3 regions of the Bacillus marinisedimentorum genome follow, and region 1 is predicted to be linked to each of the others. Evidence: riboswitches for the same ligand, from Rfam matches in the RefSeq annotation. Region 1 holds a riboswitch; each other region holds the start of a gene.
The links. Region 1 has a riboswitch for thiamine pyrophosphate ahead of A4U59_RS15220 (acyl-CoA dehydrogenase family protein). Riboswitches for the same ligand answer to the same signal wherever they lie in the genome.

Region 1 (10,418 bases):
GAAAATACGCTGTTTCCGATTGAATTCAACACTGCTCTTTTCCTGGGTGTCAGGATAAAACACTTCATGAAACTTGTCCCGAAGTTCAATCGCAGTTCCCTGGCCTTTGCCATTCTGGTAAAGAAGGAAGATTTCATTCAGTTTTGTTTCCGATAATGCGGAAGCCCACGTTGAATACTCAAGTGCCTGCGCGACCACTTCACGAGGGGTGCTGCCCTTCTTTAATTCCACAATAACAAGATTTCCTTCCGAATCAATCCCCATTAAATCGGGATATTTACCGGAATCGCCGATTGCCGCTCTCGTCTGCCGCCCAATCCAAAAAATTGTATTCCCCTCATATTCATCCAGAAGTGCATCCGGACTGTTTTCAAGCCAGTTTTCAAAGTCATTTTCGTAATTGACATTTCCTGCGCTTACTTTCTCCATAATTCCTTCAGATAAGTTGTTGCTTCCAGACAGTTTATAAAGCATGTGGTTTTCCCCTTTCCGTTTCTATTCAGGCAAATTTTTCTATTTTAAATATAACAAAACAACTGAACCATTTATGGCACACCTATAAAAAAAACTGACAATTCCGGGGCTCTCAATTCCCTTTGCTTACTTGTTTTTCTGTCCAGCTCCTTTGGCCGTTTCTTCGTCCTTCCAGACCAGTTTTGTGTTGAATTCTCCTATTCTTTTTACTTTTGCTCAGATTTTTTAAAAAAGATGCGACTGGAGGGCTCGGTAAGACTTTTAAACTTCTCCCTGGCTAATGGTGTAGTTGTTCTCATTTTTTTCATCCCCCCTTCACCTTCGTATTCGTATGGATGGAAACTACTCCCAGATTACTTAGCGAAATAAGGGGTAAATAACTTATCACACCACCAGATAGGAGGTCCTCCCGCTTGTTTACAACCATTACCTTGAAACTGGTCATCGGCCTGATCGCACTCATCCTGATCACCCGCCTTCTTGGAAAGAAGGAAATGGCCCAGGTCACACCATTTGATTTTGTGTATGCACTCATTCTCGGAGGGATTATTGAAGAGGGGATATACGATACAAAGACAAAAATCTATCATGTCATATATGCCGCCGCGTTATGGGCCGTTTTAATTTATACCGTTGAAAAGCTGCCGCAGAAGTTTGAAAAGATCCGTAAGCCGCTGAAAGGAAAAACGGCCATCATTATTGAAAATGGGGAAATAGACATTAAGGAGATGAAGAAGGCGAAGCTTGAAATGGAGCAGGTCCGGACGATGCTTCGCATGCAGGGGGTCTTTTCTGTCAGTGACGTGAAGTATGCGTTTCTCGAAGTGAGCGGGCAGCTGAGTGTGATGAAGTATGCGGATCAGTCACCTGTTACGGCAAAGGATTTAGGGGTTGACACGGCGCCTCAGGAACCTTCCATTTTGCTCATTGATGAAGGCATGGTCCATGAAAAGAGCCTGAAGGTCATAGGCAAAGACAAAAGCTGGCTTGATGAGCAGCTGGGTGAACATGACATCCGAAGGGCTGAGGATGTCTTTTACGCTGAATGGACCAGGCTTGGCGGATTTTACATCAGAACCTATGAAGATGAAAGGCATGCGACTTGATAGACACCGAGAAGATGTCCGGTATAATAAAGTAAGAATTTCATAGATTCAACGGGGAGCTGGAATCGGCCGGCTTGAGAATATTCCGCAAAGATATTGACCCGCTGACCTGAGCCGGATAATGCCGGCGCAGGGAGTGAAACTTGTTTCTTAATGAATTAGGCGCTCCCTTCTTGTCAGGGAGTGCTTTTAGTTTAGAGGAAGGGATGAAGCAGGATGTTTGATGCATATACGATTGACATGATTCGCGGACATTCCCGGAAGATGGAAAAGGCCGGTGAACTGCCTCCGGATGTGCTTGATATCATCTATGATCGGGGCCTTTTCAAGTTATTCCTTCCCGCTGAGCTGAACGGCAGGATGATGCCGTTTCCGATGGCGGTTAAGCTGTTTGAAGAAGCCGCCTGGATCGACGGCAGCTTTGGCTGGCTCGTGCAGATCGGTTCAGGGGCCGGTTTTTTCGCGACGACGATTTCTCCTGCTTTTGCACCTGACGTTTTTTCCCGGCGCGATGCATACATAGCCGGCAGTGACCGTCCGAACGGGGTTGCGAACAAAGTGGATGCGGGCTGGCGCGTTACCGGAAGCTGGCCGTTTTGCAGCGGCTCGCTGCATGCGACCACCTTCACAGCGAACTGCCGCGTTGAAGTGGACGGAGTTGAAGACGGAGCGGTGCGGGCGTTCATTTTGCGGCCAGGCCAGGTGGAAATCGAAAAGGACTGGAATGCATTCGGGCTGAAAGCGACGAACAGCCATACGATTCATGTGAAAGATGCCTTCGTTCCGGAAGAGAGAACGTTTGATGTGTTCAAGCCTCACTTCCATTATGACAATCCGGTCTATCACTATCCATTCGTGCCGTTTGCCGAAGCGAATATCGCCGCGACCACAATCGGGATTGCCAGGCATTTTTTCGAAGAGGCCCAGGCCCATGCGGAGCGCAAATTACAAATTTGGGATCAGGAGCGGTACTCGTTTGTCATTCGTAAAATTGAGCAATTGACGGCTCCATTCGATCAATCCGCTGCCGCCTTCCATAAGGCGATTGAAACATCCTGGCAGAGCCATCTCGCCGGAAACGCGCTGTCTGATGAAGAGATGATCGACATCAGCGTGCACAGCAAAGAAGCGGCCCGGCATGCGGTAGAAGGCGCACAGAATCTTTTCCGGTATATGGGCATTGACGTTCTTTTCGAGGATAACGTCCTGAATCGGACATACCGGGACTTGCTTACGGCTTCACAGCATAAACTGCTGATCTCATATGGAGATTGAAAAAAGAAACGGTGCCTGATCCAGCGCGTTTTAATTGCGCCGGGACCAGGCACCAACTTCATGGTTTAATAAAAACCGCAAGCACCTACAATGATCAATAGGATAAACAACACGACAATCAACACGAATGTGTTGGATCCCCTTGCCGGAGGACAGTATCTATAACCTGGAGAAACATAACTTGGCATAGGAGGAACATTGGCGCCCATTACAGGTGCTGCATTTACGTTTGCTCCCATATATGGCATTGCATTTACATTATCCACGTTTTAACCCTTCCTTCCCGATAGTTATTTGTCACTATATCATACTCACCTAAAAGAAAGTTGAGCCCGTCAACATCATAAATGGGTTAATGTCATGGACTGGTACTGCCCGGTTATCCGGTAATCATTTTCTTGTAATAAGTCAAATACTGAATGAAGGCTATCGAGCATTTATTATGGTGTATGACAGTGTAGGGCACTCGACGAACTGTACGGCCATTTTGGGCTGCTGAAAGTTCAGCTAACCGATTAAAAGATGGCCTTGTGACTAAATTCGTTAAATAAGCTGATTGCGTGCTCCCCTGTTTGCGATGTTTGTTCAATTTTTGAATCATTTTTTCATCGTCCCTTATGCCGAACCCATGGCCAAAAAATTTGCCGCCCGTCAACGCGACAGCATTCTCTCCTCTATACCATGGAGTCCCGGGATTAAATTCCGGATTTTTGAAGTAAACAACATCGCCAGGGATCAAATGATTCGCATAAAAGGTGTGCAGCCCCAAATCGGAATCGGTATGCCAGCTGTATAAATAAAGGTCCTGGAACATGACATCAAATACACGCTTACCAATGCTTTTTATCGCTGCATGGTAAAGGATGATTACGGAAGCTGTCGCACATTCAAAACCGTACAAAGGACTATTCACATAAATATCCATAATAGCTGCTGATGGACGTATCCCCGGCTTTAAAAGGAACCCCCCTTGTTCCGTCAGGTGCCAGTATTCAGGATTGCAGCGAGCGCCTTTAAAGGTTGTAAATTCAATCTTTTGTTCATTCATCTTTTCCGCGCTTTCTATGATATTTTTTCGGACGTTGATTTCAAATAAAAGTTCACTTCTGGTGCGATAGGAATAAAGGACAGGAGCATCAAGCATTTGCTGGATGATCTTTTTTTCCACACTTCCTGCATCCCACGATTCCATTTGCTGCGGAGGCATCCCTGATATTTGTATCATGTGATTCCCCTTCCATACTGTCTTGATACCTATCCTATTCGAATTTGTTTTTTAAGATGTTTCAGCATTAATCGTATAGATGAATTGTTATTTCCGCCAGGAAGCGGTGCCTGGCATCAATCTGCAAATTTCATTTGAACTATCTGCCATTTAACGTTACAATTGAAGACGTAATATACCCCTAAGGGTTATTAACCTACTGACTAAAGAGGTGTTGGCATGAGAATCGCTGTAGCAGTAACGCCTGACGGAATGGTGAATGCCCATTTCGGACGGACCGCAACCCTGGCGCTTGTTGATGTGGAGAATGGAGAGGTCGCTCGTTGGAACGAAATTGATGCACCGTTTGCCGCGATGCACGGCGAGCATGGCCATCATGAAGGCGGCCATCATCACCATCCTGCAAATCACCAGGACACTATCAAAGATTTTCTTTTAGAGCAAAATGTCGATGTCGTTTTTGTCCATCATGCAGGCAGAGGGCTGCATAAGGTGATGAACGAAACAGACATGAAGGTTATGACAGGAGCGGATGGCTCCGCACGGGAAGCTGTCGGCCGGCTGCTGCAGCAAGAGCCGTTTAATTCCTGAGCCTTAAGGGAAAACTCTAAGGGTACATACTTTTTTAAAAGGAGATGAGTACTGTGGCAAAGATTGCTGAGGAAGACAAGCAGACGATCAGAGATATGTTCAGCCAGATGACTGGCACTGCGCATATCCGTTATTTCAGCACAACCGACAACTGCGAAATGTGCGGCGAGACGAAAGAAATTCTTGAAGAATTGACTTCATTATCCGATCAGATCGACATTCAGTATTTGGATAAGGATGAAAATGCGGATGAAGTGAGCCGCCTTGGTGTCGACAAGTATCCTGCGATCGTATTCGTGAAGGAAGACGGCACTGATACAGGCGTGCGTTTCTACGGCATTCCATCAGGCTACGAGTTCACGACATTGATCGAGGACATCATCGATATCGCCAATGACAAAATCGGATTGGAGCCGGCAACGATCGAGGCACTTAAAGCGATCGATCAGGATGTTACACTTTCCGTATTCGTAACACCCACCTGACCTCATTGTCCCCGCGCAGTTCGCGTGGCTCACCACATGGCAATGGTCAACCCTCGTATCCGCGGCGAAATGATTGAGGCAATGGAATTCCAGGAATTGTCTCAAAAGCATAACGTCATGGGCGTACCGAAAACCGTCATCAACGACGGGAAAGCCGAACAGGAAGGCGCAGCTCCTGAGCAGCTGATCCTTGGCAAGATCCAGGAAATTCTCCAATAATCCATGAATTGAAATGAATGAACCCGAATAGATAGAGCCTATGGAATATAGGCCTCCTGTTCGGGTTTTTATTTTATTCTGGGCTGTGTTAACGTTCAATGTTGTTATTCATCAGCAAAGTATAAGTCACATAAATCCGAATTTAAATGTTTGGCTTATCAAACTAACCCATCTTTGAAAAACTGCAAAAATGATAGCAGGTTATTCTGGAGATAGCCCGTTCCTTTCCGCTGCAGGCATTCGCTTTCCGCGGGGCGACCGGGAGCTTCTCGGCACTATTCGCGCCTGCGGGGTCTTCCCTGTTCGCTACCCCCGCAGGCGGGAGCAGCGGGACAGGTGAGACCCCGCTAGAGCGATAGCGATGAGGAGGCTCACCGCCGCCCCGCGGCAAAGAAGACACTGTGAGTGCAACCGAAGGGAAGCAGGAACAGATGTCGCACTTGTGCCCTTGGGTGAAAGCGAGCCCCTGAAGCGGAAATCAACACCCCAGTTTAAATTGCCCTACTAATGCTACAACCCTACTTCGCCAGATGAATAAAGAACAATGTTTATATTGTTAAACAAGATAATCTGAGATGGTTTCCATTTCTTTGTACTTGCTCTGTTTGGCGGTTTTCCAACAACAAACTTTAACATAGACAAACTGTAACCCCCGGCTGAATCACTATACAACAAATATGTAAAGCAATAAGCTGACTGTAAATAAAATAAAGGCAATTTGAATCGTGACGTACATGACGAATTCAAAGGTTGACAGTTTCCTTTGTTTCCTGGTTTTGTCCAAATGGCGAAAATAAAAAGAGGAACTGATCACTAAAATCGTTATGGCAATTGCACGTAAAGCTTCTGCAAGTTCGGTCAATAGATGCACTCCTTACAAGTGAATTATACATAGCAAATAGTCAAAAACAACTAACGTACTATCCGTTCTGTTTGTTAAAATAAATCTCTTAAAAATAATCAAATCACTGAAATAATTCAACTATCCAAACAATCATATACACTGGAACTGCAACAATAATCATCCCTGCCAGCAAATAACTAATTGACCTTATGACAAACGTAATAATATCATAGATAGCACCTGCTAAGTCATCAACAAATTTCAACACGATTAACACCCCACAACTTTAACCAGTCATCATAATATTAACATTATTTCCCTTGGAGAAAACCAAAATTTATTAAGCGGCTTCAACAAGGGTGTTCTTAAACTCTTCTGCCTATTATGCCTTAAGGTCGTCTCCCTCCCCTGCATCAATCAAAACAAAAACAGCCTCCCCCCACTGCCCATGGGAGAAGGCTGCTATCACCTGAACAAGTCCAGCAAACGGTCCCAGAAGCTTTTTTCCTCTTCGTGTTCCGGAGCGTCTTTATCTTGTTCAGCTTTCTTGATGCTTTCCGTTTTAATGACAAATTGGACGGACTCCACTTTTTCATTTTCAGGTGACACAAATGATACTGGCTCGAAGTCCGATTTATCGTACTCATTCATCATCTCATCGATTTCGCGCTGCATCTGTTCCGGCAGGTCGCTCGTGGAAGACGCGAGTTCGGATGTGCCTTCATGGAGTTCAGCCGCACCATTTTCGAGTTTGCCGCCTCCGTCTTTCAGGCCGCCGATGCCATTATGGAGATCCTGGTATGATTCTGCCAATTTGGCGACTCCGCCGGTATATTCAGCCAGGCCGGCATGGAAATCGCCGTAATTTGAGGACAGCGCCTGCAGCCCTTCCTCAAGTTGCTTCATCGAATCTGCCAGGTTCATGTTATCCAAACTGCTGCCGAGGTTATCTGCCATAGTTATGAGGCCGGCGCTCATTTCATTCAGTGATCCTGTTGTCTGGTCCAGTGCCGGACCGACGGCAGCGAACCCCTCTTTCACCTGTCCGTAAGTCCCTTTTGCAGTAAGGGCCGCTCGATACGTTTCCGTGAGTTGGTTGATGACTTTCGGATCGGCGCCGCTTTCATGCAGCGCCTTGATGTCTGCTTCGGAAATTTGATAAGCGGGAATCCCTTCCATCGCCTGATCAAGTGCATGATATGCCTGGCTGTATGACGTGTTCAGATCCGTCAGGCCCTTTTCCGTTTCGCTCAATCCGGCAGCTATCTGGCGCAGGCCGTCTTCAAGCTTTTTCAGTTCATCAAGATTCATGTCACCTGAACCGGCTCCGACAGACCCGCTCATTTGTTCAAGCGATGCCTTAATCGACGACGATCCCTGCACCAGTTCGGACGAGCCGTCTTGCAGGTCATTGATTCCGTTTTTATATTGCTGTGACCCATTTTGCAGGCTGGCCGCTCCGTCATGCAGCTTTGCGATACCTTTCTGGAGTTCGCTCACGCCTTTATTGATCTCGCTTGTTGCATCTGATAACGAATGCATATCTTTTTTCATCGCACCGGTATCCGGGGCGTCGATGGACATGGACGACGGAACCGCGGCAATTTCTATGCCTTCCATCTCAAAATCGGAAACATCCGCCCGGATCATGAAGTGCCCTTCTTTTTCAGGCATGACGGTAAATGTCACTTGCCTGTTCTTCCCTGCATTCGCAATGGTTCCATCCGGTGCTTCGATATTTTTGTAAATCGCCGCATCGAATGTAAGGGTGATCTGTAACAAATAGTTGTTGAAAAAGGCTTGATCCGCTTCCTCGTTTGCGGCCGTGCCGATTTGGATCTCAAGCCGGCCGTCTTTGCCCAGCAATTTTTCAGCAGAAATAGTCTTTCCATTCAATTTATAGGATATATCGATATCCCACGGCAATGGCTTGCCTTCCAGGTTGCCCTGATAGTAAAACTCTTCTTCGCCAGCTGAAAATTCGATTTGTCCATTTTGTTTTTTTATATCCGTCATATCGGTTAAATTTTTGATGCCGGTATACGGTCCGTGGTCGATGATTGTTCCAGGCTTTTCGATTGTGAAATTGTTGACGACATACATTTCTTCCTGCTTCCCGGCGGCATTCAATGTCGCATAGACAACCTCGTGTTTCGCCGAGTAAGCCCCTTCATCTGTGAGATTCTTTTTTTCGGAAGAATTTGTCTCCGCAGATGCGAGAAACGCGGGTATGACAAGAAGAAATGCCATGAATATCACTAGTATACGTTTTAGTCTCATCATCATTTCCCCTTATAAAAGTTTGCTTTCCATGTTGTTTTTTCTATGAACCGGTCGAGAATGAGCAGCATCGCCGGCAGGACGACAACAACCATGATGAATGCCAGCAGCGCCCCCCTGCCCAGCAATAAACCGACGGAAGACACGATCGGATTCGACGATGTGATCCACAGGATGAATCCGACACTGGATAAGATGGAAGCGGAGATGAAAACCGCGAAAACCTTATCATCAACCGTTTTTCTGATTGCCTTTAATGCAGGCATCTCTTTCCGAAGTTTCGTATAAGCTTCGGTGAATAAAATCGCATAATCGACGGTCGCTGCAAGCTGGATGGTGCTTATGAGCAGGTAGCCGATATACACGAGGGATGAACCCGTAAAGTACGGCACCGCCAGATTGATCCAGACAGCCGTTTGAATCGTCAACAGCAGCACGACTGGTATTGAGATCGACCGGAACGTCAGGATAAGCACAACCGCAATCGTTATGATCGTCAGCCAATTGACTAGCGTATTGTCTTTTTGAACAGTATTCTTGATGTCAAAGAGTGTCACACTCTCCCCGATCAAATGGATTTCATCGTAATAAGACTCTGCCGTATCCATCACGTTTTCAACTAACGAAAAGGCCGCTTTCCCTTCCGTATCGGTTTCCGTGTAAAGGGTGATTCGTGCGTAATGATCTGAATAAAACTGTCCGGTTATCGACTCTTCCAAAAAATCAGACGGAATGGCCGGACTGACCAAATTCACATAGGAAAAGACACTTGAAACATAAGGCAAATCTTCTAACTCCTGCACGAGCTCCTCTTCTTTTGCGACATCGCCTTTAGGTACAAGAAGCACCACCGGCGTGTTTTTCCCGAACGCTTCTTGAATGGCGGTTTGGTCCTGCCCCGCCCGTGTATTCTCAGGATGGTCGCCGATCCCATATTGGAACGACGTATTGCTCTGCCCTAAAAAGGCCGGAACGATCAGAATCACCATCAAGATCAGGCCCGGTATCCTTAATTTCAACACGCGCTTCCCGATATTTTTGAAGTCCGGCACAAACGGTCTGTGCTTTGTCCGGTCTATCCAGTGATAGAACATCACCGTCAGGGCCGGCAAAAAGACCATCACACTGATGAAGCTGAGCAGGATCCCTTTCAAAAGATTAAGGCCTAAATCGGAGCCGATTCCAAACTCCATGAAAGTCAAAGCGGTGAATCCAAAAAATGTCGTAGACGCACTTGCGATGATCGCCGGGAAGGACCGCTTCATCGCAAGCTGCATGGCTTCTGTTGGGTCAGGGATGCGCTTGCGGTAATCCGAAAAACTGTGGAGCAAAAAAATCGCATAATCCAGCGACACAGCAAGCTGCAGGATCGGCGCCACCGATTGTGTAATGAACGAAACATCACCGAGAAAGATATTCGTGCCCAGGTTGATCAAGATCGAAACGCCGATGGCTGTCAAAAAGAAGACCGGCTCCATCCAGGAGTTGGTCGATAAAACCAGGATCAGAATGATGATCGGAACTAACAAAGCGGCCGCATTCATCGATTCCTTGCCGGTCATTTTTTGGGAAGCAGCGGTATTCACCGCTTCACCTGCAATCGCATTCTTTTCCCCGATCAACTCATAAATTTGATCCGTGGCCTCGACTTCATCCCCATCGCTGATATTCAATAAAAATAATGCTGCCTCGTTTTGATAATAGGATTCCACCGTATCCTGATTCGCCATTCGGATGGGAACTTTCAGATCGATGACATCATCCAGCCACGTCACACCGCTCACACCATCAATGGCTTCCAATTTTTCTTTATACGCGAGCGCTTCTGTGATCGAAACATCCCGCACCATCACCCGTGTGTTCGCAACAGGGTCCTCAAACTCTTCTTCCATCAGTTCCATCGCATTCGTCGATGGCGC
Region 2 (10,418 bases), on a different contig from region 1:
AAGAGACCTTACTGAAGAACATGCTAAAAAATCCACCTTAAGAGACTTAGTGTTTGAAATGGTGGATGAATTAAAAAAGAAAGGTTATTCAGAACAAGAAATTAAAGAAATGGTTAAAGAACGACAAATAGAGGATGATAAGGAATGAATATTGGTTCTTTTTTAAGTTCCTTAAGAGACGTTAAATATACTCTAAAAGAAGCTGAACTTCTAAAAGAAATAAATACCACCAGAGAAATAACATTAGACTTCGGTAAATTTTCTGAAAGTTTCCTACAAGTTTTCCAGAAAAATGACTATAGTAAAATATACAGAACAGCAATGGAAAATAATGACTATGATTTTCTTTTAACTGATGACTCTTTTTTTCAGTTTTCTTGTACACCAAAGGAAGGAAATTTAGAGCATGGTTCAATAAGGTATGCATATTATGAAAACCCAAGAAATTATCCAACCTATGAAGAATTTATTGAAACTATAGGTTTTTCTTACGAGCAATGTAGAGATGAGTTCCAAAATGAGTATGAACAATCAATAGCAGAAGCTAAACTGAAAAACACAGTTACACCTATAAGATATGATTATGATTTCCAGCTATATGAACCTATTCACCATCCCATATCCCATATTCATATTGGTCACAATAATGAATTAAGACTTCCATCGGATAAAATTTTAACACCTGCAAAGTTTGTTAATTTCGTATTGCAAAATACTTATAGGAGACAATGGAAAAGTACTTTTCAGAATGATAAGTTTAGAAATAAAGTTTTAACAGCAAAAAGAAGGTGTTTTAAAGTAGATGATAGTTACTTTACAAGAGATGAACAAGAGTTCTTATTTATAGTATAAAAGTTAATTACTTTTAAGAATTGTATCCCCTTCTTTTTGAAGAAGACAATGGATTGTTGAAAATCACAATTAACTGTGATGCAGTCTGATTAAGTAGTGTCTAAGGACGTTTTATGGAATCACCCTGTCGGTGAGGGTGTATTCACTAAAAATACTTCAATATATTTGGTGTAATACTGTAAACCCTCCCCCCCAATTAAAAAGAGCATATTGCTATTGCAAATGCTTTTTTTTTTTTGAAAAAACCTTTATATCGCCCGAATGTATCCAAAAATGTATTGATAAAAAAATTGATATAAGTCCTGTATAATATAACAATAGAAAAGCACATCATAAAGAATTAATTTTACGAATTGAAATTAAAAACTACTCACAAAAAAAGAAGCGTAGCCGCTTCTTATATATCGGAAACCTTTTAAATGCTAAAGATATATTAATTAGTTTTTGGTCACAACATGGTCACATTGGTCACGAAAATGCTTCAAACCATCTGGCAATCGGCAATGCGTATGCGTTTTGTATAGAAGGCGGCAAAACGATGTCTCAGGATGAACTGGCAGACAACGGCCTGAACGAAAGCCTCACCCACGTGGATTTCATGATCGGCTCCGCAGAAATGGATATCGACGGCGAGCTGGCAGACGGCACGCGCGAACCAATATTCCGGAACGGCAACTGGGCGTTTTAATCAGTCATAAAGCTAAGAACAAAAGCGCAAGGCGGACGCATAAGCGGAGTCCCCGCAGGAAGGTGATCTTTCCTTCCGAAGGGATCGCCGCTTATGGCGCAAGCCGCTGGTGCCTGGAGCTGGACAGTAATCTTACTTGAACAAGTTATACTTTCTTACCTTATTAAGAAAAACCGGGCGAAAACCACGCCCGGTCCTTTTAGTCCAGATCCGATAACTTGTGCTCATAGCCCTGGATACTGGTGTAATGTTCGGGATGCATTTCCCCTCCACATTGTTCACAGATGAATCTCGGCGGGGTCGATGGATCACCGATGGCCATTTCATCCAGTTCCCTGACGACACAGCGCTTAAGATTTTTAATTTCCTTAACAGAGAAAAAGCCGGCGCAGCATGCCGGCTTTTTCATATATGGTTCCATTTTTCGGTTCCTCTTTCGAAAAGATCAGCCTCGCTTGTCTTCCCCATCCGTTTTTCATGGATTTGCCGGGCTTGCTGAAAAAACTGATCGTTCTTAAACTCCCCTTTTAATGATTTGCGTACAAGCATTTTCTCTTCTTCATTAATCCGCAACCCGATTAATTTCAGTGATGCACAGGCCCGCTGCAACGCATCTTCAACGCTTTCATTATACATACACTTCCCCCCGGCTGAATGTGTTGATTAAAAAGAGCCATACACTTGCTTATTCGTATAAATTGTAAAAATGATGACGGTACGTCAGGGCACCAGCCTTTATTCTGGATATTTGCCGATATGACCGGCTGTTCCGCCAATATTCCTTTCAGCATATAAGAAGCCCCTCTCCACCTGGAGAAGGGCTTGCCAATTTATTCATCCCGAAGCAAGTCAGGATTTTCACGTTTTGCCCGGCGCACTTTCGGTTTCCGGATGCCTCCCGCTATATCCGCCTTTTTGAATTCATGGGAATACTTTACTTCCTGTGCATCTGATAAACTAAAGCCTTTCTCATCTGTTGGCTGGTATTGAGCATTATTTCTTGCCATTTCTATCATCCTCCTTTTTTTCTTGATGAGGCAAGAATCAAAGAGAGCTGCTTACTCTTACTATTTTCTTCCCTATATAGATGATCTAAAACATCCTTGACAGAGATCGTCTAAGCCACCACTTCCTCAAGCACTTTTTCTTCCTTCTGGTTCAATAGATTTTTTGGCACCCGGTCATCGATCGGCTTATTCATATTGTTCTCAATTTCAGCGATTTCTTCTTTCTTGCCGACAAGATAAATTCGCTGCCACTCATCTTTCTTCGCCATTTTATCCAGCTTCGGTGCCAGGCTTTTGTACCAGCGTTTTTGATTGACGCGGATACTGTCTTCATACTTATGCTGCTGGACACCTGATCCCTGCGTCCCTCCGCGCATGGGATTGCCTGCGGTTGGCTGTCCTTTGTATTTCCGCCAATCTTCGGTCTCAAGATCGAGCATGTATTCCTTTGTATTGTGCACGACGCCAAGTTCCGCTTCCATAATTTTGACATGGTTTTGCTGGACAAGGATTATCCCGGATTTAGGGAATTCCCGGTTCAACTGTTTCAGCTGTTCAAGGCGCGGTTTGGTTTCCCAAAAAAACTCTGTTTCAACTCTCATTTGAAGCGTTTCGCCAAACCAGACGGTTTCATCGGCTGAAGCAAAGACGACAATGCTCTTTAAATGATCGAGGTGATGGTTTTCCACAAAGTTTTCCGTACGGGACCTGACCTTCCTGAAATTTTTCAATTCTTCCTTGTTGCCGCTGTTTTCAACATATTCTTCGAAATTATTCATCGCATTCTTTAATTGGATTTTCCATTCTCCCCCCTGATGGCCGGGGTCTGAAGGATCCATATTCAAATACATTGTTAACACTTTCTCAGGCTTTTCGAGCTGGATTTTTTCAAGTGTTCGAATTCGATCTGTCATAGACATGTGTTTGGTCCACCTTTCGGTCCTGAAATGGTATCCTTTTCATTCAATGCTCTGTAAAACGGCCTTGTTGTTTTTCGCCCAAGGCACTCACATTCCGCTCCAATCCACATTGTGCTTTGACACAGGCTTATTCAATTGTCTATAGTAATGTTTTTCCGCTCCTGCACTTGATTAAACAAAAAATCCCAGCAAAAGAGGCGGATAGTTCCCTATTAATTCTGTTTAGTTAGGGGCTGTTAAGAAAAGTAGTTTAGATAACATGGGAAACAACAGTTCCCAGCCAGTATGGAATCACAAGTTTTTTATGCTCCACTTTTAACTCTCTCCATATCCTTTCATTCATTAACAAATCAGCAATTGAAATCGCATAATGGATTGACAGGACAATAAGTGGTGTCATTTGAAGTGTTTGTAAGAAGAGGAGGGATAGAGCTTACCCGTTCCTTTCGGCTGCAGGCATTCGCTTTCACCACGGGCCCAAGTACGACATCCGTTCCGGTTCCCCTCCGGTTTTTGTGCTATTTATTGTGAGAAGTAACCAGTGATTTCAAATGATAATTACTGTGTCATTTTAGGCCTTCTCTACAGGATTCAAACTCATACATATACGGGTACCCCTATTTACACTCCCTTCATAGTGGAAACTTTGAAAAGTTGTCAAAAAGTTGTGTCCGATTTGTAAATACTGCCATATTTACAACACTTTTCTACCACATTTCGATATATTGAAAGTGTAATAGATATCACATTTTTTATTAAGGAGTGAATCAAATGTTTGTTAAATGGCTTCGTGAAAACACCATTGCTTCTTATCTTCTGACCATCATTCGTGTGTATATCGGTTATCAGTGGCTCCATGCAGGCTGGGGAAAAGTGACGGGCGGATTTGATGCTTCCGGTTTTCTGAAAGGTTCCATCGGAAAAGCGTCCGGAGATCATCCGGCAGTGCAAGGCTGGTGGGCCAGCTTCCTGGAAGGATTCGCACTTCCGAATTCAGGACTCTTCAGTTTCATGGTCGGCGAGTTGCTTGTAGGCATTGGCCTTATTCTTGGAGGATTGACAACTTTCGCAGCTCTCATGGGTATCGTAATGAACTTTGCATTCATGTTTTCCGGCACAACCAGCACTAATCCGCAAATGACTCTTTTAACTATTTTCATTCTTGTCGCTGGATACAATGCAGCAAAAATCGGCATCGACCGCTGGATCATTCCGTTCATCCGCCAGTTCTATGCTAAAGATGATAAATCTGCGGCATATAACAAAGTATCCTGATTAAAGCATGTTAAATCACTAATTAAATGATTAGGAGTGAGTCAAATGTTTGTTAAATGGCTTCGTGAAAACACCATTGCTTCTTATCTTCTGACCATCATTCGTGTGTATATCGGTTATCAGTGGCTCCATGCAGGCTGGGGAAAAGTGACGGGCGGATTTGATGCTTCCGGTTTCCTGAAAGGTTCCATCGGAAAAGCGTCCGGAGATCATCCGGCAGTGCAAGGCTGGTGGGCCAGCTTCCTGGAAGGATTCGCACTTCCGAATTCAGGACTCTTCAGTTTTATGGTCGCATACGGCGAGTTGCTTGTAGGCATTGGCCTTATTCTTGGAGGATTGACAACTTTCGCAGCTCTCATGGGTATCGTAATGAACTTTGCATTCATGTTTTCCGGCACAACCAGCACTAATCCGCAAATGACTCTTTTAACTATTTTCATTCTTGTCGCTGGATACAATGCAGCAAAAATCGGCATCGACCGCTGGATCATTCCGTTCATCCGCCAGTTCTATGCTAAAGATGATAAATCTGCGGCATATAATGAAGCGTCCTGAGCGACTCATGATTTACTTCAATAAAAATAACCGGCAGCTGACACAGCTGCCGGTTATTTTTACTCCTTTGTCACCGTATATGACGCCCTTGAACTCTCAAGGTGTATGCGGCTCTCTGATACATCAACGTTATGGAGGCCTGCAAGCGGAATTTCGTAATCGTTCTGCGGCAAATCCTGGACGTCCTTCTCGGCACTGATGCTTCCATGGCCACGCAGCTTCAAGAGATGCTCACCAAGATAGTCATCAAGAGTAGCGGGCCGGTCGACCCACTCGACATCCAGCAAATTCATCGTCACTTCATCAAGGTCCCGCTGTTCATGTTTGCGAATGGAAATATCGCTTCCTTTCCATTCAGACAAAGCAAATTTCAGTTTACCTACTAATTCAAGTTTCTGTTCTTCGTTCATTGTCTTCACCTCACCGATAAATTTCCCACTTTTTGCAACTCTCACACATCTTCTTTTTAAAATGGCTGTAAATAAATTGTGTTTGTTAGGTTGGCCGGCTTAAACGGAATTGTTGATTTCAGCTCCAGCTACTCCCTTTCAGCAATTTACGGAGCTCGATCCTCAAAAAAGACATGGCCTACAGTAAAGTTTCCTGCTTCAATCATCATCACCCCATAGGAAAATTGTTTTTGTCTTCGCTTATCTGTAGGTGAACCCGGATTAAAAACAACCTGTCCATTCACTTCTTTATGAATCGGAATATGGGAATGTCCAAAAATGATGATATCCGGGTCATGATCACTGAAAGCAGCAATTGCCCGCCTTTCTGTTGTCCATCCCTTGCCATGGCCGTGAACAATCCCTATTTGTACACCTTCGGCCTCAATCAACTTCCAAAGTCCGAACCGTTCTGCCACTTCGTCCCCATCGACATTACCTGCTACCCCTTCCACAGGTGCGTATTGCTGCAATTCTTCATACAGCGCAAGGGTTTGCCAGTCACCGGCATGGATGATGAGCCCTGCATCTTTCAAATCCTTTTTTAATACAGCCGGTAATTCTTTCGCCCGTTTCGGCATGTGGGTATCTGATATGATCAAGACCTTCAATATGCATCCCCTCCTTTAAAAGCCTTCCCCTGTTTTCGACCTGTTAAATCTCCAGTATTCATTATCATACCTGAGATCAGTTCTCTGAAACCACATTTCTGTTACTTGTCGGGTTGACAATTATTTTTTGTTCAATTATTATACCTATAGGGGTATAAAAAGGCCGATAATCCAGACATTAACCGGCCCCTTAAAAGCTTATAAAATCGAACGGAGGAATAATTTGATATGAACAAAAACGTTACGGTCTACACGACAAGCACATGCCCGTACTGCACAATGGTGAAAAACTTCCTTAATGATAAGGGCGTGAAATTCACTGAGGTCAACTTGCAGCTTGAACCGGAAAAAATGGAATATGTTCTGCAAAACACCGGACAAATGGGAGTCCCTCAAACAGAAATTGATGGAAAGTGGATCATCGGTTTTGACCCGCAAAACATTGATGCAATGCTTACCGCATAATTTTGTTTTACGCGATGAGTTCATTTAAGGTGCAAGCACTGGCTACGGAGACTCGATTCGCCGTTTACACTGGCGGCTGTTGGATTTATTTCAGCAAATAAACCAACATTGCGAAACTGCACACACGATTCATCTATAAATTGGATAATGATTCCATTAGTAAAAACCCGTCCTTCTATGCAAGGGACGGGTTTTATTTACGTACATATGAAAGAGCAACCGAACAATGCGGACATAATTCATAGCCTTTGAATTGATTTAATTTATCGTCGCTATTCAGGTCCTGGCGGTGTTCCACGGGAATGGACTCGTGCTTGCAGTTATCTGTAACATAAGCAGATCGATGGACGATTTTCCGCTCATGATCGACCAAAAATTTTCCGATACGGCATGCCCCTTTCAAGCTTTCATCAAGCATAACATAATCGCTGCGGAATAGATATATTTACTGCGCCGGAAATATTTTTGGAAAATTCGCCCGGCCGCTGAATATACATGGAAATCGAGGAGGGATGAATATGCAGCAATACGGCAACTGGAACAGGGCAGATATGCAAATGTCCCCGGAACAAATGCATGATTTTTGTAGCACGTATAAGGATCACTACGTACAAATGGAAACAAGCGAGGGACAGCAGGCTGAGGGAATCATTTACAAGGTTGACCGCCAGCATGTGTATTTAATGGTGCCGGTTGGTGATATGGGCGATGACCGCGAAGCAGGTTATGGATATGGCTTGGGTGGATATGGTTTTCCCGGTTACGGTTTTCCGGGTTATGGATTTCCTGGCTATGGTTTTGGATACGGTTATCCAAGGCGCTTCCGGAGATTTCGCAGATACCGATACCCATTTTTCGGAATCCGCAGGTTCTTTTTCCCGTTCTTTTTTTAAAAAGGAAAAGCGAATCACTCGACAAAATTTCTTTTTTCCGTTACATTGTAATAGATTCCAGCCCGGCACAGTTTCATCAGCCGGCATTTTTTTGGAATGGGACTGTACAAGCTGCAGCTCTTAATGGATGCTGCATACAAAAAGCATATAAGCGCAACCACCAGGGGAGCCCAAAAAGGCTGAGAGTGAACGTGAGAGTTCTGACCCTTTGAACCTGTTAGTTAATGCTAGCGGAGGGATTGTGGAAGCGGACGATAACCAGGCAAGCAATGCGGGCGATCTCCTCTGAACAATCCCCTGTATTGCTTTTTGTTATGCGCCAGAAAGTTGAAAGGGGGGGAAAAGAATGCGGAACAAGACAGTTATTTTCATGGTGGAAGTTGCAATTTTCGGGGTACTTGGATATTTGCTCGATCTCTTTTCTTTTAAGCTATGGGCCCAGGGCGGTTCCATCTCATTTGCAATGCTGCCGATTTTCATCATTTCATACCGCTGGGGTTTGAAAGGCGGCCTGCTGACCGGTTTGATGGTCGGCCTTTTGCAGGTCGTAGCCGGACAACCCTACATTTATACACCGTTGCAGGCCTTTCTCGATTATTTTGTAGCCTTTTCTCTTGTAGGAACTGCGGGTATATTCGCTTCCAGAATCCGTCATTCCCTTGAAAATGGCCAGCGAAACAAAGCTGTCGGTTTTATCGTTGGCGGGGCTTTTTTGGGCAGCCTGCTCCGATACGCAATACATGTCTATTCAGGTATAGTCTTTTTTGGTGAATATGCTCCCGAAGGTACACCGGTCTTCATTTATTCACTTGTGTATAACCTGACCTATATGGGGCCGGCCTTTTTGCTAAGCGCGATGGTTCTTGCTGGAATTATAAAAGGTGCAGAGCGCCTTGTTATCCGGACAACCTGATAAATCCATGACGTCCTTAGAAACTTCCGCAATCAGCGGAAGTTTTTTTTATCTCTGTCACGGCTGCAGGCCGAGCAGGAACAGGAGCTGGCTGAGTCGAATATTGTAAATAACGTATTTTGATGGAGGTGGCGACAAATGGAGGATTTGCTGCCGGGTATTGAAGATGTTTGCCGTGTGCCTGAAGAAAAATTGCAAAATGTATGTAATGAGATGATTTTTCCTTTTGAAACAACCACCGGATACACCGATCTTGAAGATGAAATCATCGGCCAGCCCCGTGCTGTGGAAGCAATGGAATTCGGCCTTTCTGTCAGCCAGTCAGGATACAACATTTTTGTTGCCGGCCCTGCCGGTACAGGCAGAACAACCTTCACCCGCAGAAAAGCAAAGCAATTCGCCGACAAGCAGCCTGTCCCCTGTGATTGGTGTTATGTCAATAACTTTGAAAATCCCGATCAGCCAGTCGCCCTTTCGTTCCCTTCCGGTCAGGGACCTGCCTTCTGTGAAGAAATGGATGCGCTCTTAAGCGACATCGAAAACGAATTAATCAGAATCTTTTCAAGTGATGAATACACAAGCCGGAAAAACGGTATCATCCATGAATTTGAATCAAAGGTTGAATCTGCCTGGAAAGAGCTCACCCAATACGCACTGGACATGCAATATAAGGTGGAACGAACACCAACCGGCATCAATTCCTACCCTCTCCGTTTCAACCGGCCGCTTGAGCCCCATGAATACCAGAGGCTGACAGATGATATGAAAGAAGAGTTAAAAGTACGCGGAAGAAAAGTGGAAGAAAAGATAAATGAAACCCTTCATACTATCCAAAAAATCGAAAAAGAAATGCGGACAAACCTGGAGGAATATATGCAGGAAACTGCCAACTATGCGACAGACTACCTGTTTGCCCCGCTGCTATCCAAGTACAGCCATCAACGTGATACAATCCTCTATTTGGAATTATACCGAAAAGATATCAGCAAAAACTTTCCGCTGCTCCTGAATAAAGAAGGGGAAGAAAACCCGATGCTTGAGATTCTTGCTGGTACGGAGAACCAAAAAAAACGCGAACGGTACTTTGTTAATCTGCTCGTCAGCAACCCAGGCAAAACAGGAGCCCCGATTATTTATGAAACGAACCCGACATACAGCAACTTGTTCGGTAAAGTTGAATACAAAGGAAGTTTCGGAAACTGGTCGACTGATTTCACCCGAATCAAAGCAGGCTCGCTGCACCGGGCTAACGGCGGATACCTGATTATGCAGGTTGCTGATCTCTTGAGCGAACCGTATGTATGGACAATGCTGAAGCGAACATTGCAAAACGGGTCCATCACGCCGGATGGCCTCATTCAGGAAAAATCGCCTTTCGCCACCGCCGGGCTTCGACCTAAAGCAATCCCGCTTAACGTGAAGGTGATTTTGATCGGTTCCCACTACTTGTTTGACATGCTTTCATTGTGGGATGAAGATTTTCAAAAACAATTTAAAGTAAAAGTGGAATTTGATATTGAGATGGAACGCGATCTCGATCACCATTTGCAGATGGCTTCGTTTATCAAGACATTTTCTGATAATGAAGGCCTGCTGCCATTTCACCGGCGGGCGATTGCCCGTATCATCGATCACAGTTCCCGCCTGGTTGCTGATCAACGGAAGCTTTCTACGCGATTTCAGGACATCACTAAAATTCTTGTGGAGTCCAGCTATTGGGCAAGGAGGGAGAACAGCGAATTTGCAGACCGCGTTCACGTCCAAAAGGCGCTGGCCAAACAGCATTACCG
Region 3 (10,418 bases), on a different contig from region 1:
CCCCGTACAGGTCAAGAGGAAATCCCCTTTTATTGTGCCGCTTGAATACTCCACATTTACGAAGTTCCGGGTGACACTGCAATACAACCTTGTCCGCTCATTCTGATACTCCATGCAGACCATCTCCCTGGATTCAACTTTATATATATTTACCCTTTCCTGTTCTTTAAAAAACTTCTTTACTGTTCCCATAAAAAATAAAACACCCCGACAAGCGCCGGGGTGTTGCGGTTCTATCAGAAAACGGACTGCCTGCACACCTATCGTGCATGCTTCATCTTTTTTTCCCGCTTCTATTTATTTTGTGTTTTAACGATTGGGTTCAGCTTCTTCAGGCGGATTTTCCGTTTCCCTGTACAGGGATTCCATGTACATGTAGACCACCTGCCTGACTTTATTGTCCACCTCAAGGACTTTTAGATGTTCCATACAGCGGTTAATGGTAGGATGGATTTTTTCCTTCTTGGGACTTTCGGTCATCTTTTTTCCCTCCAGGGGTCAGACTTTAACATAACTATTCGGGCATCCTCCCCCTTTATGGGTGCCTTGAAGAAAATTTTTCCACTGTTTCTTCTGTTTGCAGGACGGGTAATTATAACTAAAAAGCCTATTATACAGGAGATCCTGCTATGAAGAATATAGTGAGACAGACAATTTATTTCATTTTGATGACAGCAAGTTTATACATCATTTTTCTGACTTCTTTGCCTATAGTGCAGAAAATCATGGCTGCTGCCGTTTACATTGCAGTAATCGGCTCCGTTTCCTATGTTCTTATGCTTGAAAACCGTTCCCCTTATAAAACCCTGCTATGGCTTTATGTATTATTGTTTTTTCCACTCGGAGGCTATATCTTTTTCATTTATTCGGGCCAGCTTCAAGTAAAAGGACATTTGTTCAAGAACAAGCTTGCTTATTCTAAAGATGCGATCACACGGTATGTTTCATCCCGCTATTCGCTCAAATGGAAAGACTGGGGTGCCAGTGAACAGGGCCTCATGAGACTAATCGAAAAACGGGCCATTGCACCTGTAAGCTTTCATACCCGAACCGATATTATTAAAAACGGCGAGGAAAAGTTTGCCGTTTTATTTGAAGAGCTTGAAAAAGCCCGGAGATTCATCCATATGGAATATTACATTTTCCGGGATGATGAGGTTGGCAATGAATTGATGAACCTGCTTTTAAAAAAGGCGGCCGAAGGAGTTGAAATCAGGCTGATCTATGATGCAATCGGCAGTCTTACCTTATCCGGAAAATCAATCCGCAAACTTCAGGAAGGCGGAATAAAACTCCACTCCTTCCTGCCGATCAAACACGGCTTTTTCAATCAAAAACTGAATTTCCGAAACCACCGGAAAATAGTGGTGATAGACGGCCATACAGGTTTTGTCGGCGGGCTGAACGTCGGCGACGAATACCTCGGACGCAACCCGAAATTCGGCTTCTGGCGCGATACGCATGTGAAAATGCACGGGGAAGCTGTCCGTAACCTCCATGCCATTTTTCTCGTTGACTGGGCGTATGTTGACGGTGAAAACTTATTTAGCGAGGATTACCTAAGTGCCCCGGTCACCCGTGAGGATGGCGGAGTCCAGGTCGTCGCGAGCGGTCCGGACATGCCCCAGGGCACGATGGGGGACCTATACTACAGCCTTATTTCCGAGGCACAGGAATCGATTTGGATCGCCACCCCTTACTTTGTACCGAGCAAACCGATCCGCCAGGCGCTTCGCATGGCTGCAGCAAAAGGGGTGGAAGTCAAACTGCTTGTCCCCGAAAAAAATGACAGCTTACTGACTCAATATGCAACGCGCTCCTATTTCGGAGAACTGCTGTCTGAAGGTGTTGAAGTCCACCTTTACCAGCGCGGCTTCCTTCATCAAAAAGTGATCATTGCAGACGGAAAAATGGCTTCCATCGGAACAGCCAATATGGACTTGCGCAGCTTCAATTTGAACTTTGAAGTCAACCTCTTCCTTTACCATACATTAAGCGTCCATCAGCTTATCGCAAACTACAGGGAGGACATGAAAGACAGCCTCAATGTGAACCTTCAGCGCTTTCAAAAGCGCAGTCTGTGGATTAGATCGAAGGAGTCATTTGCAAGGCTGTTCTCACCCATTCTGTAACAAAAACAATATACCTGGCGGGAAATCGGCTGGAAAACCATCATCCTGCACGAGGAGGCGGCGCTGCCAGGGCGGCGATTGCTCCAAGTAGCGGCAGCAGCATGACGATCATGATGATTTCCGTATAGCTGCCAAACATATCATAGGCAATCCCGAATGGAAGGGGCCCGAACGCTGACCCGATGACCATCGTCGTACTTGCGATTCCTTTTATGCTGCCAAGGTGTTCACGGCCAAAATAATTCGGCCATACAATATTTAACGTGATCCGTTCAAAACCGTTGACCATCCCCCAGACGATTCCGTAAACGATGGCCAAAAATGGCGTATTTACCATCAGCAAAATGATCATTGAAATGACGTGGCCCGCAAACGACAGGGCCAGCAAATATCTGACCGCAATCCGTTCAACGAGAAAACCGGAGGCAAACGTGACCGGAAACCCGACAATCGCCATCAGGCTGAGGACAAAAGCTGCCATCGTCGGTTCAAGCCCGCTGTCTTTTAAAATGGAGATAAGATGGAACGTCAATCCGGTATTGACGAGGGCCGGTATACTGACACAAAATAAAATCAGCCAAAACGCCCGCGTCCTCATCGCTTCCTTCACCGTCCAGTTCACTTCAAATCCGGTTGAGATATCTCCTTTTTGCCGATTTTCAGCCTTCAGCTTCTTTGGCGGCAAGTTATCAGGGTACAATCCAATATCTTCCGGCTTGTTCCGGACAAGCCATAGCACGAGCGGAACAAATACAGCAATCAGCAGAACGCCCCACATGATCCACGTCGATCGCCAGCCCCAATATTCAATCAAATAGGCGTTCAGCGGCGGCAGCAGGGCGGAGCTCAAAAACCCGACGATAGCCATGAAACTAAGGGCCCGGCCCCTTTTTACAAGAAACCACTGCGGCACGAGCGTATTCGGAATCAGCGTCAGCGACCCCTGCCCGAATAGCCGGATCGCAAAAAAGCCGATGAACATCATGACGGGCCCTGTCAGCATGCTGTTCCAGAGAGCCGCCAGCCCGAGCATCAATCCGACAGATGCCATCATCGCCCGCTGTCCGAACCGGTCGACGAGCCGTCCCACGATAAACAATAACAGTCCGGCAAGCAATGTAGCTGCTGAATACACACTTGAAACAGCTGAACGGCTCATTTCAAACTCTTTTATATACGACTCGATAAAAACCGATACGGAATACGTCTGGCCCGGCCCGGAAAAAAACACGCCAACAGCGGCCAGGGCCACCACCGTCCATCCATAAAAAAACGGGGTTTTAATCGGCTGCGAATTCTGGTTCATCTTCACCCCCCTGTGTATGTATAAAAATTCGTCTCAAACTGGTTTTATTATAAAGCGGGTGCGCCCGTTCTTAAAATGGAAAGCATTCCAAATAGTTGATTTCACCTCAAACACCGCTCGACCGGTTTCCGAGCCTGCCGTGCAAAAAAGAATCCGCCAGTTCGATAATCTGTTCTTTATCGGTGCCGTGCAGGAGAATATGCTTCGAATCAGGCAAATAATAAACATATTTTTCTTCAGACGAAACCGATTCATATAAAAAAGACGCTGTCTTATGGGGAATCAGTCCGTCACTCTCCCCCTGGATGATCAAAACAGGGGCTGATATGTTTTCCAGCTCCTGACGCAGCTTCCGGACAAGCTTCTGAAATTCAATAGTGGCCCGGATAGGCGTTGCACCGGTTTTTTTCTTATATCGTTTAAACAGTTCGTTATCTTTCAAGCCTCCCTTTACCGCATCTTTTATCATCTCCAAGATGTCAGCCGCCATTTGCTTCAAGTTGATATAATGTGCTGACGCACTGAGCAGTACAAGCCGGTCAACCGGATACTTCGAAGCAAGGTAACCCGCTATCATACCCCCCATTGAAAACCCGACAACATACACAACGTCACACTCTTCATAAAGCTTCAAAAACGCCTTTTCAGCCGTGTCTATCCAGTCATTATGAACAACCCCGTCCCACTCTTCTTCTTCCCCGTGGCCCGGAAGAGTCGGAACATCCACTTTCCAATCCGTTGTTTTGCGGAAATGATCGGCCAGCGGCTCCACTTCATAAGGGGCCCCCGTAAATCCGTGAATAAGCAAACACCCAATCATACAACGCGCCTCCTTTCGTGGTAGAAGTTCAAGTGAAATTTATGTATAAATGCGCCTGAGGCCGATTTTCAAGATGTCTTTCCTGGAACCGGCCTTTATCTAAATCCGGCAATCCGTTTTATAACAGCCCAACAGCCAGAGCAACATCAATCCTTCCGCTCCCCCACATTATTATCCTGTACTCCGCGCAAATAAAAACGTTTACAACAAGCCTGACCTCTGCTATTGTTTTAAATAAATCAAACTGAATAGGACGGGGAGCCCGGTTGACCAGGCTGAGAGGATGCTTTTAACGCATCGACCCATGAACCTGATCTGGATAATGCCAGCGTAGGAACCAAAAAATGGACTTGTTTTCCGTTTTATTGCGGAACAATGACTATTATTCCATTTTATCACTATAACTATTGGTGAACCAAAGGCTGCCTGAATCAGGCAGCCTTTTTCTTTTGCCACTGGCTTCAAGGTGGCCGTTTTCTCCACGTGCAAAAGTGCGGCATCCGTTCTTGCTGCAAGTCGGTCGCATTCACGGCGTCTTCTATGCCGCAAGATGGACGGTGAGACTCATCACAGCTGCTCTTTCGGGGTTTCACCTGCTTTATGAGGCTGGGAACTCAGGCAGGGGCAGCGAGCAAAATTATTAAGGGGGATTTTACATGAGCAGTGTCAATCTGGGATTTCAAGTACTGCCGAAAGGAACAGAAAACAGCTACGAAGTTGTGGACAGAGCCATCGAGGTTGTCCGCCAATCAGGCGTGAAGTATGAAGTCGGTCCGATGGAAACGGTAATGGAGGGCGAGCTCGATCAATTGCTGGAAATCGTCAAAAGGGCGCAAGATGCATGTGTCGAGGCGGGGGCAAGTGACATAATGACCTGCATAAAAATCCATTATCGCCCGGACAGGGACGTTACGATTGATGAAAAAGTCCATAAATACCGCTCCTAACGCCGTGAACTTAAATACAAGCTGGGCGGGGCGGCTCCTGTCCTTGTCACTTCCGGGGCTGGTTCTTCTCGGTCTCCTCGTCATCTGGGAAGCAGGCACTGTCGTATCCGGCATTGAAAAATGGATTCTGCCCGCTCCGTCACTGATTGCCGAATCGCTATGGGAACAAAGGGCCTTGCTTACAGAGCATACGATGAGAACGCTGCTTGAGACCGCCCTCGGCCTGACGGCAGCTGTAATGCTCAGTGTTGTCATTGCCACGTTTCTTGATGTATCTGAATGGCTGAGGAAAGCTGTCTATCCGATTCTCGTCGTCTCGCAAACCGTTCCGATCATTGCGATAGCACCGCTGTTCATGATCTGGTTCGGTTATGGGATTTTGCCGAAAGTCATTATTGTCGCCCTTGTTTGCTTTTTTCCGATTACGATCAATCTTGCGGAAGGCTACCGGTATACCGACAAAGATATGATCCGTCTTATGGAAACGATGGGTGCGGGCAGGATGCAGATTTTTCGGATGGTCAAACTGCCTGCCGCCCTTCCCTATTTCTTTTCAGGCCTCCGCATTGCCGGCACCTACAGCGTCATGGGTGCGGTGATCGGGGAATGGCTCGGCGCGAACAAAGGACTCGGTATTTATTTGACCCGTGCATCTCAATCTTATTTAACCGAGCGGGTTTTTGCCGCCATCTTTGTCATTGTCGTCTTAAGCCTTGTCATTTTTGGGATCATCGAACTTCTTGGCAGGCTGATGATGCCCTGGCACCAATCAAAACAACAATCATAAGGAGGAACTGATATGCTGCAATTCACAAAATCGTTTCTTATCGCAATACTCTTCACCTTTCCTTTTATTTTAGGGGCCTGTGGAAATGAAGAAGCAGCCGATTCAGAAGCAGAAACTGACACGGAAAACGAGCAGGACCAGGAGGTCACCGTCATGCTTGACTGGTTCCCGAACACAAATCACACCGGCCTCTATGCCGCTCTTGAAAACGGTTATTATGAGGAACAGGGACTTGATGTCGAAATCGTCCAGCCCGGCGAAGGCGGTTCAGCCGGCCAGATTGTCGCTTCCGGCAAAGCCGATTTCGGAGTGAGCTACCAGGAGGGCGTCACCCAGGCACGTTCTGCCGGCATCCCGCTTGTCTCCATCGCCGCGGTTATCCAACATAACACGTCCGCTTTTGCTTCATTAAAAGAAGAAAGCATCACCACACCGAAGGATTTTGAAGGAAAACGGTACGGCGGCTGGGGTGCGCCTATGGAAGAGGCCGTATTGAAAGCAGTCATGAAAGCGGATGATGCCGACTTTTCAAAAGTGGACATGGTTACGCTCGGAGCGACCGATTTTTTCAAATCGATTGGCCGGGATGCCGATTTCGAGTGGATTTATTACGGATGGGACGGAGTGGAAGCTGAACGCCAGGGCATTGAATTGAATACCATCATGCTGAACGACCTTGACCAGGCTCTGGATTATTACACACCTGTTCTCGTCACGAACGAAGATCATATTGAAAACAATCCGGAGCTCGTTGAAAAATTCATGGACGCGACTTCCAAAGGATACGAGTATGCGATCGACAACCCTGAAAAAGCAGCTGATATCCTTATCAAGCACGCACCTGAATTGAATGAAGAACTCGTCAAAAAAAGCCAGCAATGGCTGAGTCCCCGTTACCAGGATGATGCAGAGCAATGGGGAGTGCAAGAAGATGATGTGTGGAAGCGGTTCGCAGACTGGATGCATGAGCGTGAACTGATTGAAGAAAACATCGACCCTGAAGCAGCATTCACAAATGAATTCCTTCCTGGAAACGGCAAGTAAAATGAGAACAGCACTTGAAGTTCTCGGTGTCACAAAAGTTTTTCAGGAAAAAGGGAACCAGCCTGTTGAGGCACTTAAGGATGTCAACATTTCAGTTCATGAAGGCGAGTTTGTTTCAATCATCGGTCCAAGCGGCTGCGGGAAAAGCACCCTTCTGGATATAATATCCGGGGTCACATTGCCGCAGGCCGGCGAGGTTTATTATCAAGCAAACCCGATCACCGGCAAAAAAGGGGTCGCGAGCTATATGCCGCAGAAGGACTTGCTATTCCCCTGGCGCACCATCATCGATAATGCTGCTGTCCCGCTTGAAATAGCAGGGTTGAGCCGCAAGCAGGCACGCAGTGAAGCACGTAAACTCCTGCCCCGTTTCGGCCTGGAGCAGTTCGCAGACAGTTATCCGCAAGCCCTGTCCGGCGGCATGAGACAGCGTGCAAATTTCTTGCGGACAATCCTGTCCCGCAAGGAACTCATGCTCCTTGATGAACCATTCGGCAAGCTGGATGCCCTGACAAGGCTTGAGGTGCAGGAATGGCTTCTGGAAATATGGCGTGACTTCCAGTACTCCGTCCTGCTCGTCACCCATGACATTGATGAAGCCATATTCCTGTCTGATAAAGTATACGTCATGTCACCGAGGCCGGGCAGGATTACGCACGAAGTGAAAGTCCCCCTGCCGCGGCCGCGCTCGTTCGAGATGATGACCAGTGCAGATGCCGTGAAAACGAAAGAAGAATTGCTCGGAATGCTGAAAAAATCAAACGGTTCGCCTGCCTGATTGGCAGGCTTTTTTTGTTGGATGCGGGTGGGGAAGGGCAGGGAGCCGGGTTGTTAACACGGGAAGAATTCGGTTTGTGGCGGGGAATGCGGGGGCGGGGTTGGTGTTAAATGTGGGGCCGGGGTTTGGCGCGAAATGTGGGGCAGGGTTGGTGTTAAAGGGGCCGGGTTTGGCGTGAATTGCCGTAGTTATGGCGCGAAAACTGCCCTTTGGCGGGAAAAGGCCGGGGTTTGGCGTGAATTGACTGAGGTTGCGCGTGAAAAAACTCCGGTTTGGCGTGTAAATCCGGGCGAACGGCGTGAAACCCGTACATCCTTGTACCATGCATGCCGGGTTCCGCGCGTAACCGGCTGGATATGGCGTGAAACCGGTGCTGTTTGGCTTGAAAAGCCCTTTGAACGGCGCGAAACTTGAACCAGAAATGCTGCTGCCCCTACCTTCGCGTAAAAAAATGTTCTTTTTCAGCTAAAAAACACTATTTTTATTCATGTTTGCTGCCACAGCGAAGCAGTGATCACTTCTGGCGGCAAAGATGGGGCCTGTAGATATGATGAGCGGGTGCGAGCGGCGCAGGGGTCCGGACAGCTTGAAAAGTCCCTCGTTTGACTCGACAAGAGACGGGTTTAGCGTGAAAGTAGGGCCGGGGGTGGCGCTAAAGGGGCCTAGTTTGGCGTGAATTGCCGTAGTTATGGCGCGAAAACTGCCCTTTGGCGGGAAAAGGCCGGGTTTTGGCGTGAATTGACTGAGGTTGCGCGTGAAAAAACTCCGGTTTGGCGTGTAAATCCGGGCGAACGGCGCGAAACCCGCACAACCTTGTACCATGCATGCCGGGTTCCGCGCGTAACCGGCTGGATATGGCGTGAAACCGGTGCTGTTTGGCTTGAAAAGCCCTTTGAACGGCGCGAAACTTGAACCAGAAATGCTGCTGCCCCTACCTTCGCGTAAAAAATTGTTCTTTCTCAGCTAAAAATCACTATTTTTATTCATGTTTGCTGCCACAGCGAAGCAGTGATCACTTCTGGCGGCAAAGATGGGGCCTGTAGATATGATGAGCGGGTGCGAGCGGCGCAGGGGTCCGGACAGCTTGAAAAGTCCCTCGTTTGACTCGACAAGAGACGGGTTTAGCGTGAAAGTAGGGCCGGGGGTGGCGCTAATGGGGCCTAGTTTGGCGTGAATTGCCGTAGTTATGGCGCGAAAACTGCCCTTTGGCGGGAAAAGGCCGGGTTTTGGCGTGAATTGACGTAAGTTCCGCGTGAAAAAACTCCGGTTTGGCGTGTAAATCCGGGCGAACGGCGTGAAACCCGTACATCCTTGTACCATGCATGCCGGGTTCCGCGCGTAACCGGCTGGATATGGCATGAAACAGGGGCTGTTTGGCGTGAAAAATCCTTTGAACGGCGTGAAACCTGAATACAGGAATACAACCTCCCGACTTTCACGCAAAAAATTAATCCGTATCAGCAAAAAATCAGTATTTCTTTCATGTTTTACTCCTGCCGCCGCACCAGATCATACAGATTCACAGCATCAACAACCTAAATACCTGGACACAGTCCGTCACCGCATACTAGGCCGCGGCAGTACCCCCCTTAAATCCCGGCAATCAAGGCCGCGCTTCAATGAAACGGAGGAGCGTGCCCACCACGTTCTCCACCCGCACGATCTCCATGCCGGCTTTCTCAATGTTTTCAATCGTTTTGCGGTTGATATTAACTCCTGTCAGTTTAACGGAAACGGGATTCAACAGGTCCATCACCTCGCCGATGACAGGCTTATCCACTCTCATATGTTCAAGAAAGAAAATGCTGCCGCCGGGCTTTGTGACCCGGCGGATTTCCTTCAGTCCTTCAACAGGAAACGGAACGGAACAGAACACACAGGTGGAGATAGCCGAATCAAACGTATCGTCAGCAAAGGTCATATCCTGTGCATCCATTTCCAGCAGTTCGACTGGGACCGGGGCTTCTTCCGCACGCTGCTTTGCCCGTTTCAGCATGGCCGGGCTGAAGTCGATTGCCGTCACTTTCGAGCATTTATCCGGCTGGTAAAAAGCGAGGTTGAAGCCGGTGCCGACTCCCACTTCCAGTACATTTCCGAAAGCCTTCCCGACTGTCATCTCCCGCCAGTCGTCACGCATCATTTTATCCATGCTGTCGTATAATAGCGCATTGCGGTTATACCGCTTTTTTATTTTCTCCGTTACATTCCGGTCTATAGGATCAGCCATTTTACCGCCTCCAGTTAAAGAAGACTTTTGATCTCTTGTTCATTCGGTTCAAACCCGATAAATACATGCTTTTTTGACGATAAGCCTAACAGGCGTTTTTTCCGGATAATAATGCCCGGTACGATTCGCGATCCTACCTCTTGTTTCATTTCATCTTCCTTATCCGGCTGTTGGGCGAGGTCGATTTCATTGAAAGGGATATTCTGCTGTGAAAGAAACTCTTTCACCATCTGGCAGTCGCTTCAGGTCGGACGTGTATAAATTGTGATGTTAGTTTCAGCCATCTGTTTTCGCTCCTTTTTCAGCTATGTTAGACTTTATTGTTACTCATTCCGTCTAATGTAACAGTCTTCTTTTTATGAGGTTAGTAACGATAT

Region 2: another riboswitch for thiamine pyrophosphate. It lies ahead of thiT (energy-coupled thiamine transporter ThiT); the one in region 1 lies ahead of A4U59_RS15220 (acyl-CoA dehydrogenase family protein).
Region 3: another riboswitch for thiamine pyrophosphate. It lies ahead of A4U59_RS18350 (MTH1187 family thiamine-binding protein); the one in region 1 lies ahead of A4U59_RS15220 (acyl-CoA dehydrogenase family protein).

The regions. Positions count from the first base shown of each region.
Region 1 covers NZ_LWBL02000050.1:29,543-39,960, reverse strand. Annotated here, with positions in the region: gene A4U59_RS15230 (DUF7669 domain-containing protein) at 1-474, opposite strand, end outside; gene A4U59_RS15225 (DUF421 domain-containing protein) at 888-1,580, shown strand; TPP riboswitch at 1,623-1,733, shown strand; gene A4U59_RS15220 (acyl-CoA dehydrogenase family protein) at 1,797-2,855, shown strand; gene A4U59_RS22615 (YjcZ family sporulation protein) at 2,921-3,043, opposite strand; gene A4U59_RS15215 (protein-glutamine gamma-glutamyltransferase) at 3,235-4,080, opposite strand; gene A4U59_RS15210 (NifB/NifX family molybdenum-iron cluster-binding protein) at 4,300-4,671, shown strand; gene A4U59_RS15205 (hypothetical protein) at 4,716-5,156, shown strand; partial or broken gene A4U59_RS22055 (thioredoxin family protein) at 5,169-5,375, shown strand; gene A4U59_RS15200 (hypothetical protein) at 6,040-6,237, opposite strand; gene A4U59_RS15195 (hypothetical protein) at 6,685-8,499, opposite strand; gene A4U59_RS15190 (efflux RND transporter permease subunit) at 8,502-10,418, opposite strand, start outside.
Region 2 covers NZ_LWBL02000023.1:62,737-73,154, forward strand. Annotated here, with positions in the region: gene A4U59_RS06865 (DEAD/DEAH box helicase) at 1-148, shown strand, start outside; gene A4U59_RS06870 (DUF2290 domain-containing protein) at 145-852, shown strand; partial or broken gene A4U59_RS20815 (aminopeptidase) at 1,325-1,540, shown strand; gene A4U59_RS06875 (hypothetical protein) at 1,740-1,961, opposite strand; gene A4U59_RS06880 (hypothetical protein) at 1,946-2,176, opposite strand; gene A4U59_RS20820 (YfhE family protein) at 2,371-2,547, opposite strand; gene A4U59_RS06885 (VLRF1 family aeRF1-type release factor) at 2,658-3,461, opposite strand; gene A4U59_RS21685 (hypothetical protein) at 3,718-3,867, opposite strand; gene A4U59_RS06890 (DoxX family protein) at 4,239-4,742, shown strand; gene A4U59_RS06895 (DoxX family protein) at 4,788-5,297, shown strand; gene ymzB (protein YmzB) at 5,357-5,752, opposite strand; gene A4U59_RS06905 (metallophosphoesterase family protein) at 5,854-6,357, opposite strand; gene A4U59_RS06910 (glutaredoxin family protein) at 6,586-6,822, shown strand; gene A4U59_RS21290 (hypothetical protein) at 7,016-7,240, opposite strand; gene A4U59_RS06915 (hypothetical protein) at 7,341-7,715, shown strand; TPP riboswitch at 7,868-7,972, shown strand; gene thiT (energy-coupled thiamine transporter ThiT) at 8,062-8,628, shown strand; gene A4U59_RS06925 (Lon protease family protein) at 8,767-10,418, shown strand, end outside.
Region 3 covers NZ_LWBL02000065.1:22,107-32,524, forward strand. Annotated here, with positions in the region: gene A4U59_RS18330 (hypothetical protein) at 1-114, opposite strand, end outside; gene A4U59_RS21485 (hypothetical protein) at 310-480, opposite strand; gene cls (cardiolipin synthase) at 630-2,132, shown strand; gene A4U59_RS18340 (MFS transporter) at 2,173-3,438, opposite strand; gene A4U59_RS18345 (alpha/beta hydrolase) at 3,545-4,258, opposite strand; TPP riboswitch at 4,503-4,612, shown strand; gene A4U59_RS18350 (MTH1187 family thiamine-binding protein) at 4,915-5,205, shown strand; gene A4U59_RS18355 (ABC transporter permease) at 5,210-5,992, shown strand; gene A4U59_RS18360 (ABC transporter substrate-binding protein) at 6,005-7,036, shown strand; gene A4U59_RS18365 (ABC transporter ATP-binding protein) at 7,008-7,814, shown strand; gene A4U59_RS21915 (hypothetical protein) at 7,989-8,228, shown strand; gene A4U59_RS18375 (hypothetical protein) at 8,487-8,726, shown strand; gene A4U59_RS18380 (class I SAM-dependent methyltransferase) at 9,418-10,041, opposite strand; gene A4U59_RS18385 (glutaredoxin family protein) at 10,056-10,268, opposite strand.